DNA from 2 places in the Stenotrophomonas sp. YJH_SMC_43 genome. Region 2 is predicted to be linked to the other one. Evidence: predicted binding sites of a transcription regulator. Region 2 holds the regulator's gene; the other holds the start of a gene.

Region 1 (6,382 bases), on a different contig from region 2:
AGCAGTTGTTGTGCCTGCACCACTTCAGGTGTCGGCAGGAGCACCGGTCCCGGTGCGTTTTCCGGTGTAGCAGGTGTGGTCATGCAACCTCCATGGACATCCCGCCGCCACCCGGGTTCAGCTGGGGTGGCAGCGGAACTGCGCACCCTATCCTAAAAACAAGGCGGATGGGTGACGGTGCGGCGCCCCGCCGCACCACAACGAACAAGGCGGGCGTCACATTCTTGACGCCGAAGCTTGGATCCTGAATAGGACTTGTCCTATCATGAAAACGTTTTCCAACAGGGATGTTTCCCATGAATACCACTGACCTGTCCCAGTTCAGCCCGAAGTGGCAGTTCCGCTTCAACTTCTTCCGCCAGCACGGCGCCCCCAAGAATCCCGGCTTCAAGCAGGCCTGGAAGGCGCTGTCCTTCGGCGACCGCCTGAAGATCAACCTGAACTTCTTTGCGTTGTTCTTCGGCGCCATCTACCTGTTGATCCTGGGCATGTGGCGCAAGGCACTGGTGTTGATCGGCATCAACATCGTGCTCGCCATCATCACCATGTTCCTTCCGGACGTCGTGGGGCGCATGCTGTTCATCGCCATGAACCTGCTCGTCGCCTCCAGCACCAACTACAGCTACTACCTGGAGAAGGTGGAAGGACGCACCAGCTGGAACCCGTTTGAAGGCATGTTCTGAGCCCTCAGAACTGCGCAGGGATGCGCGGCAAGGATGCAATCGACGCCCGGCCCCCGCCGGGCGTCTTCGTTTGCGGGATCAGGCCGCGCGGCGAGCCGTGGCCACCGGCTCGGCCTGCAGGCGGAAGCGCGAGACCGCCACCGCCAGCTGCTCGGCCTGTTCTTCCATCGCACGCGCGGCGGCACTGGCTTCCTCCACCAGCGCGGCGTTCTGCTGGGTGGTCTCGTCCATCTGCACCACGGTCTGGTTGACCTGCTCGATGCCCGCCGACTGCTCGCGAGAGGCCGCCGAGATCTCGGCCATGATCTCGTTCACTCGACCGACCTGGCCGACGATTTCCTGCATGGTGCGGCCCGCGCCGTGCACCAGCTGCGCACCGGCACCGACCTGCGCCACCGAGGCGTCGATCAGCTCCTTGATCTCCTTCGCCGCACCTGCCGAGCGCTGGGCCAGCGCGCGCACTTCGCTGGCGACCACGGCGAATCCACGCCCCTGTTCGCCGGCACGCGCCGCTTCCACCGCCGCGTTCAACGCCAGGATGTTGGTCTGGAACGCGATGCCGTCGATCACCGAAATGATCTCCGCAATGCGCTGCGACGAGGCCTCGATCTGCTCCATGGTCTGCACCACCTGGCTGACCACCTGCCCGCCTTCGCTGGCCACACCCGCTGCGGAGCCGGCCAGGGTGTTGGCCTGCAGCGCGTGGTCGGCATTCTGGCGCACCGTGGAGGTCAGCTCCTCCATCGAGGCCGCGGTCTCTTCCAGGTTCGCTGCCTGCTGCTCGGTACGGCGCGACAGGTCACTGTTGCCCGCGGCAATCTCACCCGCCGCCAGGCGGATGCTGGCCGCCGACTGCTGGATCTGGCCGACGATCTGGGTCAGCTGCTGCACGGTGCTGTTGGCATCGTCGCGCATCACCGCGAACACACCGTGGAAGTCGCCGTGCATGCGCGCGCTGAGATCGCCTGCGGCGATCGCGCGCAGCAGCGTCGACAGCTCGGCCAGGTTGTGGTCGCTGACCTGCATCATGGTGTTGAGGGTTTCCACCATGCGGCGGAAGTCGTGGTCGAAGCGCAGCGTGTCGCCGCGCACCGCGAAGTCGCCGGCGGCGGCGGCGGCGGCCAGCTGCTGGATCTGATCGTTGATCGCCGCCAGGTTGCTCTTGGTGGTGGCCATCGCAGCGGTGAACACCGCCTTCTCGCCCGGCAGCGCTTCCATGTCCACGCTCAGGTCACCCACCGCATAACGCTGCATCACGTCGACCAGACGCTGGGTGACGGCGTTGCTGGAGGCCACCAGCTGGTTGCTGTCGGCCACCATCCGGCCGTACTCGCCCGGGAACGCCGCGGCGTCCATGCGGTAGCTGAGTTCGCCGGCGTCATGGCGACGCGCCATCTCCGCCTGCGCCGCCATCACCGACTGCAGCTGACCCCGCATGCCCTGCATCGCGTCCAGCAGGCGGCCCACTTCGTCGTTGCTGCGTGCCGGCAGGGTGCTGTCCAGCTTGCCTGCGGCGACGTCGCCGGCCACGCGCACGGCTTCGGCCAGTGGGTGGATCGCCAACCGGCGCAGCAGCACATAGACACCCACACTCAGCGTCAGCGCGGCTACCACGCCAACCAGCAGGGTCAGCCACAGCAGCTGGCGCGCCTCGGCCACGATCACCGCGTGTGGCATCACCACGCCCAGCGCGAAGCGCTGCGGCGCGTCGCCCACGCGCAGCGGCACGTACACGCGCACGTTGCCTGCCGCATCCGGAGTGAAGGCTTCGAACCGGCGGTCGGCGGCGATGTCGGCCAGCATGCTGCGGGTCAATGCGTCGTTGCGCGGCTTGCCGATCTCGGCGGCGTTCGCCGAGGCCAGCACCACACCGTTCGGCGAGAGCAGTTCAACGCGCCCGGCGCCCATCGGCTTCAGCGTGGCCAGGTGCTTCTGCAGCGCCGCCAGCGAGAAGTCCACGGTGAATACACCGAGGAACGTGCCGTTTTCGATGATCGGAGTGCTCAGCGTGCTCATCAGCACCTGCTGGCCGGCGATGTCGTAGGCATAAGGTTCACTGACCTTGGGCAGCTTGTCGCGGCTGGGCACCACGTACCAGTCGGCCGAGCCGTCAGCGGCTTCGGTGTAGTCGGTCATGGTCGACTGCTGTGGCTTGCCGTCATGCCAGGCCCAGTAGCTCATGTAGCGGCCGCTGGCATCGTGCATCTCGGCATTGGCGAACTCGGCATCCTTGCCATCGAAGGCGTCGGCTTCCCACATGGTGCTCTTGCCCAGCCATTCTGGATGGCTGCGCAGCTGCTCGCCCAGCACGGCCGCCAGGCTGGCGCGATCAGGCGCGTCACCCCGCGCACGCTGGGCGAGCACGGCCTCGACCATGGCGTCGTTGCTTGCAAAGGCGGTGCCCAGATCCGCCGCGACCTGGCGGGCTTCGGCGGTGGCTTCGCTGGCCATGGTCTGGCGCGAGGCATCGATCAGGCTGGCGCTGGCCTGGCGGTAGATCAGGAACGCGGTCAGGCCGAAGCACAGCAGCGCGATCGCAGCGGTGCCCAGCATCAGCTTGTGGGCGATGCTGCCCGGGCGGCGGGCAGCGGCGGAACGGGGAGAATGCATGGAAGGGTCCGCAAGGCAGTTCAGGACGACCGGCACCGCGAGGGCACCGCGCAGGTGCGCGATCCGTCGCGCAGGCCACCCGCCGCCGGGACCCGCCCGGCGCAGGAAGCGCACCGGGTTAGCGGCCGCCTGCGAACGAGGTTGAGGCGCTCCGCCTGCACATTCCTGAACCTGCTCAGGGTCGGGTCAGGAACCCGCCCCGTTCCGTCCTATTCGGCAACCCGATCCTTGATCCACTGCGCCCGAGGCAACACCTCGATGCTGCCAGCCGCGTACTGCTGCAGCACGTCGTCCGGGCCGAAGCGCGGCTGCCAGCCCAGTGTGCTGCGCATCAGTGCACTGTCGTAGACGCGGTCGATGCTCAACGGCAGCGGCCAGCCGCGGCGCTCGAACTCGGCCAGCAGCAGCGGGGCGCGGCGGGCCAGCACCCGGCGGGGCTGGGTCGCCAGTTCCAGGCAATCCTCGCGCAGGAACGGTGTCGGTGCGCAGGCAATATAGCGTGCGAAGGCAGCGCCCTCATCGTGCAGCAGCGCGGCATGTGCACTGGCCACGTCGCGCGCGTCGATGCCGCGGTGCAGGCGGAACATCGCCATCCGCTCCGGTGGCTCGGGGAAGCAGCGGGCCATGCGCAGCACGCGCACGCTGAAGCCCGGTGCCGCAGCGGCTTCGGCCAACGCCTCTGCCTGCAGCTTGCTGCGATGGTAGATCGTGCGCGGCAACGGCTCGGTATCTTCATCGATCCAGCGGCATCCGCCCGCCACTACCGCATGGCCATACAGGGCCGTGGTGCTGGTCAGCACGAAGCGGCGTGCACCGGCCTCGCGGGCAGCCTGCAACAGGTGTGCGGTCGCCTCCACATTGGTCTGCTGGAATACCGCATCCGGCACCAGGCCGACATGAGGTGCGTGCAGGGCGGCGGTATGGATCACCGCATCGACCCCCTGCACCGCCCGCGTCACGGCCTGACGATCGGTGACATCGGCAATGATGCGGGTGGTGGCAAATGGGCTGCGATCCAGCCCCACCACTTCGTGGGCCGCCGCCAGCGCGCCGAAGATCGCACGCCCGATCCGCCCGGAACTGCCGGTCAACAGAATCTTCATTGAGTCCATTCACTCGAAGCGCCCGGGAACTACCGGGATGCTTCGATTCTAGGCACGCTGCATGTCGTCTGCGATAGGGCGCGGTTGCAATTGTGCGTTCATTTTGGCGATGCCGATCGGGCCAGCAGCTGCCGGGCGACGAACAGCGGATCGTCACCGCCTGCCGCATCAGGCGTGACCCCGGTACGTTCCCAGTTGGTTCCGGTACGAAGGTTGATCGGCTGCCGGTCGGGAATGCTGATCTGATAGCCATCCGGCAGCAGCACAGGATCATCGAACATATGTGCCGCGCCGCCACTTCGACTCCCAACGACACGTGCCCGCCCCTGCGCCTGCAGCGAGTACGCGACGAATTCGGCGGCCGAGCCGGTGCGGCGGTCGATCAGCACCACCAGCGGCTTCAGGTACAGCCCCAGGCTCGCCGGTGGCAACGGTACCGGACTGCGTTGGCCACGTTGTTGCAGTGACTGCACCTGGTTGATCTCCGCCGCCAGCAGGGTCCGCACCAGCAGGTCCGCACTGCCGTCATCACCTCCCCCGTTCTGGCGCAGATCGAGCACCAGGCCATCGGTGTCGGCCAGCAGGGTGAAGGCCGCGGCCAGCTTCGGCCGGGCCAGATCGAGCGGATAGAAGGTGCTCAGGCGCAGGTAGCCGATGTTGCCTTCCAGCACCCGCACCTCGCGCACGCCCGCACCATTGCTGCGTGCATCCGCGCGCCAGGCCATCAGCCAGTCATCCTGGCCGGCGCTGGCATCCACCCGCTCGACATGGAAGTGGCCATCGAACACGTCCAGGTCCTGGTTCAGGCGTGCGCTGAACACCTTCGGGTCCGCGCAGCTGTCCGCATAGCGCTGCTGGGCGGACCAGCCGCGCACCACCTCGGCAATGCGCGCGCCTTCGGCCACGTCCAGGTACTGCGCCTGTATCGCCGTGGCCGCCGCCTGCAGCACCGCGTCCTGGGCCGGGCAGGACGCCGCCAGCAGCGCGCCCAGCATCCACGAAACCACCATGACCGCACTCCACGTTGATGATATGTAAGTGCTTATATATCATCGCGACCATGGATCTCCAACATGCCTCCCTGGGAACGCTGCTGCGGGCCCTGCTCGACCAGCTCGACCCGGCGGTCGAGCAGGCCTACCGCGACCTGAAGCTGGACTACCGGCCGCGCTACACCCCGGTGCTGCGCACGCTGATGGCGCAGGGCCCCTGCCGCATCAAGGACCTCGCAGTGGCCTGCGGGCTCAGCCATTCGGCACTCAGCCAGACGGTTTCAGCGATGGTGCGCGACGGTTGGCTGCACGCTGCGGTCGGTGAAGACAGCCGTGAGCGCATCCTGCAGTTGAGCCCGCGCGCACTGCAGGCGCTGCCGGCGCTGCAGACGCAGTGGCAGGCCACGGCTCGCGCGGCGCGCAGCCTCGATGCCGATCTTGGACAGTCGTTGGAGCAGGTGCTGCGCGACGCACTGCAGGCACTTGAGCAGCGGCCGTTCGCGCAGCGACTGCGCGACAAACCCCAGCGCTGAGGCACCTACTGTTCGGCTGCCATCTCGATTTCACTGAGGAAGGTCCAGCTGCCATTGGCCAACCGCAGCTCGAGCGTGCGGCACTGCGCGGCCAGCGGCGCGGCATTGCCCAGCACGTATTCCTCTTCGGTCGAACCGCTCAGCCCGGCCTGGGTGAATGGCGCCGACAGCACGCCGATGCGGGTTGCGGCAGTGCCCGGCTCAGCGCACATCACCTCCACCGACGTCGGCGTGACGATGCCCCAGGCCGGGCGGGTCATCGTGTGCAGGCCGATCCAGTCCACCCGCCGGCGCTGGCCGAGGTCGATGGTGATGCTGACATTGCCGTGCACACCCACCCAGCCGGCATCCATCGGGTTGCGCGGATCCCCCACCCGGCGATCGAACAGTTCATGCCCGGTGCTGTCGGGATAGTTTGCGTCCGGCGCCGTGCTGTAGCTGTAGGTGGTCTGCACCGGATC
Region 2 (6,382 bases):
GCATTTCCACGCCATGGTCGATGGCGTTGCGGACCAGGTGCACCAGCGGGTCGGCCAGCGCTTCGACCAGGTTGCGGTCGAGCTCGGTCTCGGCGCCGATCAGTTCCAGGTCCACTTCCTTCTTCAGCGAGCGGGCGACGTCGCGGGCCACCTTGGGGAAGCGGGAGAAGACCTTGCCCACCGGCTGCATGCGGGTACGCATCACCGCCGACTGCAGGCGGGCCGTGGCGATGTCCAGTGTGGACACGGCGCGGTCCAATTCTTCATCGCGCAGGCGTGCACGCAGGGTCTTGAGCCGATTGCGTGACAGCACCAGTTCGCCGATCAGGTTGACGATCGCGTCCAGGCGCTTGGTGTCTACGCGTACGGTGTGTTCGGCCTCGGCCAACGGCTTGGCGGCCGGCTTTGCCACCGGTGCCGGTGCGGCGACCGGGCGCGGGGCTGCAACCGGCGCCGGTGCCACGGCGGCAACAGGCTTGGTGCCCGGTGCGGCGCCACCGTGCAGCTGGTCGAGCAGGGCTTCGAACTCGTCTTCGCTGATCAGTCCGTCGTCGGCTTTCTTCGCTGGTGCGACCGCGGTCGGCGCGTTGCCACCATGCAGCTGGTCGAGCAGGGCCTCGAATTCGTCGTCGGTGATCAGGTCGCTGCCACCCGCGGCGGGTGCTGCGGCGGCGGCGGGTGCCGCCACGGCACCGCCGTGCACGTCGAACTGGGCGATCAAGTCCGGCGGCGCATAGCCCGGCTCGGTGCCGGAGGAAACTGCATCCAGCATCGACTGCAGGTAGTCCAGCGATTGCTGGGCCGCGTCGAAGTGATGGGCCTGCAGCACCGCCTGGCCGGCACGCGCGGCGCCCAGCGCTTCTTCAGCGGCATGGCACAGCTCCACCATGGCGGTGACGCCGAGGAAGCCGGCGCCGCCCTTGAGCGTGTGATAGCCGCGGAACACCGCGTTGAGCTGATCGCTGTCCTGCGGTGCCTGCTCCAGCGACACCAGCTGTTCGCCGAGGCGATCCAGGATTTCCTGTGCCTCGATGATGAAATCGGCAGTGATGTCGTCGGATACCGCGCTCATGCTTACAGCCCCAGATCCGACAACAGGTCGTCGGCGTCGTTCTGCGAGACCGCGTGGCGGTCCAGTCCCTTCAGTGCCGGCCCGGCCAGTTCCGGGTCGGTGCGATGCTGTTCCGGTGGCAGGCCGAGTGCGCCGAAGCCTTCGTGCACGCGGCGGACGATGCCCACCACGCGACGGATGATCTGCCCGGTCAGGTCCTGGTAGCTCTGGGTCAGGGCGATCTCGGTCAGGTTGTGGCGGATGCGCTCGAGCTGCGCGTCCTGGCCCGGCTGCAGGCCTTCGGCGCGCAGCTGTTCGGTCAGGCTGCGGCATTCCTCGGCCAGGTCCAGGGTGCGGTGCGTGGCCTGCTCGGTCATCGCCACCACGTGGTCCAGGCGCGCGCAGGCATCGTCCAGTTCCCCGGCTTCGCTCGGCACGGTCGGCAGTTCACCCAGCGCCTGCCCCAGTTCGCGGGCCAGCCGCGAGAGCCCACTCATCATCGGCTGCGTGCGCAGCGCGACCAGTCCGTCGATGCGCTGCCGCCAGGCGGCTTCGTCACCGGACTCGAGTGCGTCCAGGGCCTCCTGCAGGCGCAGGGCGAGGGCGCTCTTGTCGACCGTGGTATCCATCAGGCGCTGGCCGCCAGGCGTTCGAAGATCTTGCCGAGCTTCTCTTCCAGCGTCTGCGCGGTGAACGGCTTGATGATGTAGCCGTTCACGCCGCTCTGGGCGGCTTCGATGATCTGTTCACGCTTGGCTTCTGCGGTGACCATCAGCACCGGCAGGGTCTTCAGCTTGGCATCGGCACGGATCGCCTTGAGCAGCTCGATGCCGGTCATCACCGGCATGTTCCAGTCGGTGACCACGAAATCGAACGGCTGGCTCTGCAGCAGCGACAGCGCGGCATGCCCGTCCTCGGCTTCGGCGGTATTGGTGAAGCCCAGATCGCCCAGCAGGTTCTTGACGATTCGACGCATGGTCGAGAAGTCGTCGACGATCAGGATGCGCATGTTCTTGTTCAAAGCAGAATTCCTTTGTTGTTCATTCCGGACGGCCGGGGGCAGCCGCCTCGGGGATGTTCATTCTTCGAGGCCGGCGTCGGCGGCCTCGAACAGCTTCAGCCGGCCACGCAGGCGCAGTACCGCCTGGCCGTGGATCTGGCAGACCCGCGACTCGCTCACGCCGAGCACCGCGCCGATCTCCTTCAGGTTCAGTTCCTGCTCGTAGTACAGCGAGAGCACCAGCTGTTCGCGCTCGGGCAGGTGGCCGATGGCCTTGCCCAGCTCGCGGCCGAACTCGCCGCGCTCCAGCACCTGCTGCGGGGTCGGGCCGCCCTGGGCCACGGTGTCCAGCTCGCCCTGGTCCTCGATGCGCGATTCAAGACTCAGCACCTGGCCACGGGCAGCGTCTTCCATCAGCCGCAGGTACTCGGGCAATGGCATCTCCATCGCGGCGGCCACTTCGGTGGCGCTGGCGGCACGGCCACTGCTCTGTTCCAGGCGGCGGATGGTGGCGGCGGCATCACGTGCACGGCGGTGCACCGAGCGCGGCACCCAGTCGCCACGGCGGATCTCATCGATCATCGAACCGCGGATGCGGATCGAGGCATAGGTCTCGAACGAAGCCCCCTGGTCGGCGTCATAGCTGCGCGAGGCTTCGATCAGTCCCATCATGCCGGCCTGGATCAGGTCGTCGACCTCGACGCTCGCCGGCAGGCGTGCGGCCAGGTGGTGGGCGATGCGCCGCACCAGGTCCGAATGCTGGGCGATGACCTCGTTGGCCGCCGTGCGCTGGACTTCCCGGTACTGGGCTGCGCCTTTCATGCGGCCACCCCGCGCTGCTTGAGAATACGCTCGAGGAAGAACTCAACGCCGCCGCGCGGTTCGGTCGGCGCCTGCCAGCGTGCGGTACGGCGGGCAATCTCGGTGATCGCCAACGCGGCCGGGCTGGACGGGTAGGCCTTTACCACTGGCTGCTGGCGCTGCACCGACAGGCGCAGCCAATCATCCTGCGGCACACAGCCCAGATAGTTCAGCGAGACATCGGCGAGGAATTTCTCGCAGACCCGGGTCAGCTTTTCGTACAGCACGCGGCCCTCGTTGGGGTCGCGCACCATGTTGGCCACCACCTGGATGCGGTCCACGCCGCGCTCGCGCGACAGCACCTTGATCAGCGCATAGGCGTCGGTGATCGAGGCCGGCTCGTCACAGACCACCACCACGGTGTCCTGCGCGGCCTGGCAGAAGGTCAGCACGCCATCGGTGATGCCGGCGGCGGTGTCCACCACCATGATGTCCAGTTCGCGTTCCAGTTCGGAGAACACGTTGACCAGGCCGACGTGCTCGGCCGGGGCCAGCTCAGCCATGTGCCGGCGCCCGGACGCGGCCGGGACCACCAGCACGCCGTTCGGGCCTTCGACGATCACATCGTCCAGCGAGCAGCGGCCGGCGACCAGGTCGGCCAGCGTGAAGGTGGGGTTCAGCCCCAGGATCACGTCGATGTTGGCCAGGCCGAGGTCGGCGTCCAGCAGCAGCGTGCGCTTGCCCATGCCGGCCAGTGCCACGGCCAGGTTGGCCGAGACATTGGTCTTGCCCACACCGCCCTTGCCGCCGGTGACGGCGATGGTGCGCACAGGGCCGAGCGGCTCGCTGCGGGTGGCCGACAGCGGGAAGGTCTTGGTCAGCTTGGCGTACTCACGCGACGGCATGGTTCAACTCCGGGTTGCAGGGCATATCGGCCGCTCGGCGCAAATCTTCAAGGCGAAGTACAAGATTGGCTGCACTGGCCCGGTGCAGGTCGTCCGGAACGTCCTGGCCATCGGTCACCCAGGTGATCGGCAGGGCGTGGTCCACGGCCACCGACAGGGCGTTGCCGAAGCGGCCGGTCTCGTCCAGCTTGCTCAGCACCAGGCCCTGCAGGTTGGCGGCGCCGAAGCGGCGGACCACCTCGTCCATGTCGCCGAAGCTGGTGTTGGCCGGAAGCACCAGCAGGGTGCGCACCTGGCGGGCGGCGCGCAGCCACTGCAGCTGGGCGGCCAGTGCGCGGTCGCGCGGGCCCAGGCCGGCGGTGTCGATCAGTACCAGCTTGTAGTCCTTCAGGCGTTCCAGCAGCTGGTCCAGGTCGGTGCCGCTGTTGGCCTCGTGCACGGCGATGCCGAGCTGGCGGCCGTAGCCGTACAGCTGCTCGCGGGCGCCGATGCGGGTGGTATCGGTGGTCACCAGGGCGACGTCACGCGGGGCGTGCTTCTCGGCGAAGCGCGAGGCCAGCTTGGCGATGGTGGTGGTCTTGCCGGCGCCGGTCGGGCCGACGAGGGCAATCACGCCGCCTTCCTCCAGCGGGTCGACCGGGGCGATCGGCAGCTTGCGCGAGATCAGCCCCAGCATCAGGCCACGGCCACGGTGGGCTTCGGTCTCCAGCGGGATCTGCATGGCCACGTCGCGGGCCAGGCCGGCGTCGAAACCGTACTCGTCCATCAGGTCCAGCGCGGTGGCGCGCACCGGGCAGCCACGCAGGCGCTCGTCGGTGAAGCGGTTCATCTCGCGCTCGATCACCTGGCGCATGCCGGCCACTTCCTGGCGCAGCTGGCGGATCTCGGCGTCGTCCTGGGCGACCACGGTCAGCACCGGGGCCGGGGCGAGGGTGGGCTCCGGCGAGGTTTCGATGACGGCGTCGGCCACTGCCGGTTCGCTGGCGGCGATCTCCGGCTGTGCTTCGGTCGGAGCCGCGCCCGGCAGCGGCGGCGGCTGCACGGCGGGGGCCGCGCTTTCGTGATGCATCTCGTGCGGCGGGTCGACCTGGAAGCGGGCACGGTTGGCTGGCGCGCTGGCGGCCGGTGCCGATGCCGGTGCAACGATGGCCTCGGCGAACGGGGCGAAGATCTGTTCGGGCAGCGCCGGTTCGTTGACGGCAGCGCGGGCCAGGGTCGCGGCGAAGCCGGTGCTGCCGCGGGTCGGCACGATCTCGTCGGCGCTGTCCAGGGTACGGCCGGTGGCACCGACCGCGGCGCGGGCGAGGGCGGCCACGGCCGAGGTGGTCGCGGCAACCGGTTCCGGAGCGGGGGTGTTGCTGCGACGGCGGGTGACTGCGGCAATGACGGCATCGGCGGCGGTGCGCGGCTTGGGTGCCGGCGGCGGTGCCACGTCACGGCGCGAGGCTTCCAGTGCACGCTGCACGGCGCTCTCGTCATAGTTCGCGGCGGCGACGATCTCGATGCCTTCCTCGATCCGGCGGTTGGACAGGATCACGGCGTCAGGACCATGTTCCTTGCGCACCAGGTTCATGGCCGAGCGCATGTCGGCGGCGACGAATCGTTTGATTTTCATGCTGTGGTCACGGGACGAAGACGGCGGGGTGGCGGTCGGAGAACTCGGGTGGTCGGTGGTCTGCACGGTGCGGGTTCCCCTTGGTGTCTATCTGTTGCGTTGGTTTGAAAGTGGTGTCTGTTTTCTGGCGCATCGGTGGGCGGCGTCAGCTGATCGTTCCGACCAGCTTCAGTCGCTTGTCCTCCGGCACCTCGCTGTAGGCCAGGACCGACAGCGACGGGACGCTGTGGCGGACCAGGCGCGCCAGCGCGGCGCGCACCGGGCCCGGTACCAGCACGACCGCCGGCTCGTTTCGCGCTTCCTGCTTGCTGACACATTCGGCCAGGCTCTGGTGCAGTCGCTCTGCGAGTCCGGGTTCCAGCGCGGCGCCGTTGCCCTGCGTGGACTCCTGCAAGACACGTTCCAATTGCGGGTTGAGGGTGAACACCGGCAGCTCCGCCGACATTCCGGCGATCTCCTGCACGATGAAGCGGCCCAGTGCGGTGCGCACCGCGGCGGTCAGCACGGCCGGGTCCTGGCTGCTGGGCGCATGTTCGACCAGTGCCTCGGCGATCTTGCGCAGCTGGCGGATCGGAATGCGCTCGACCAGCAGGTTCTGCAGCACGCGCACCACCGCCGACAGCGGCAGCGCCTTCGGCGTCAGATCTTCGACGAGCTTGGGCGCGCTCTTGGCCAGGTTGGCCAGCAGGTGCTGCACTTCCTCATGGCCGAGCAGCTCGGGTGCGTGTTCGCGGATCAGGTGCGACAGATGGGTGGCGACCACGGTGGCCGGGTCGACCACCGTGTAGCCCAGCGTTTCGGCCTGGGCGCGCTGGTGCGGCTGGATCCAGGTGGCATCCAGGCCGAACGCGGGATCCTTGCCGGCAATGCCCTCCAGTGCGCCGAGCGCGCTGCCCGGGTCCAGGGCCAGTTCCCGGTCGGGGTGGATCTCGGCGGTGGCCACCGGCACGCCGTGCACCAGCACGCGATAGCCGTTGGCCGGCAGTTCCAGGTTGTCGCGGATGTGCACC

The links. Region 2 encodes FliA, which starts transcription of late flagellar genes. Its sites were predicted from a motif close to TAAAGTTTNNCNNNCNNNGGCCGATAA; they were not measured.
Region 1: the regulator FliA is predicted to act here: its motif matches at 3,412-3,438, upstream of AC5QAH_RS14670 (methyl-accepting chemotaxis protein).

Annotation. Positions count from the first base shown of each region.
Region 1 is NZ_JCAFVQ010000003.1:549,832-556,213, forward strand. Features, by position in the region: gene AC5QAH_RS14660 (hypothetical protein) at 1-83, opposite strand, end outside; gene AC5QAH_RS14665 (DUF2628 domain-containing protein) at 297-683, shown strand; gene AC5QAH_RS14670 (methyl-accepting chemotaxis protein) at 762-3,293, opposite strand; gene AC5QAH_RS14675 (NAD-dependent epimerase/dehydratase family protein) at 3,503-4,396, opposite strand; gene AC5QAH_RS14680 (S41 family peptidase) at 4,495-5,406, opposite strand; gene AC5QAH_RS14685 (MarR family winged helix-turn-helix transcriptional regulator) at 5,457-5,921, shown strand; gene AC5QAH_RS14690 (DUF4434 domain-containing protein) at 5,927-6,382, opposite strand, start outside.
Region 2 is NZ_JCAFVQ010000001.1:1,299,349-1,305,730, reverse strand. Features, by position in the region: gene AC5QAH_RS06125 (chemotaxis protein CheA) at 1-1,072, opposite strand, end outside; gene AC5QAH_RS06120 (protein phosphatase CheZ) at 1,075-1,680, opposite strand; gene cheY (chemotaxis response regulator CheY) at 1,680-2,072, opposite strand; gene AC5QAH_RS06110 (RNA polymerase sigma factor FliA) at 2,130-2,873, opposite strand; gene AC5QAH_RS06105 (MinD/ParA family ATP-binding protein) at 2,870-3,757, opposite strand; gene flhF (flagellar biosynthesis GTPase FlhF) at 3,744-5,372, opposite strand; gene flhA (flagellar biosynthesis protein FlhA) at 5,518-6,382, opposite strand, start outside.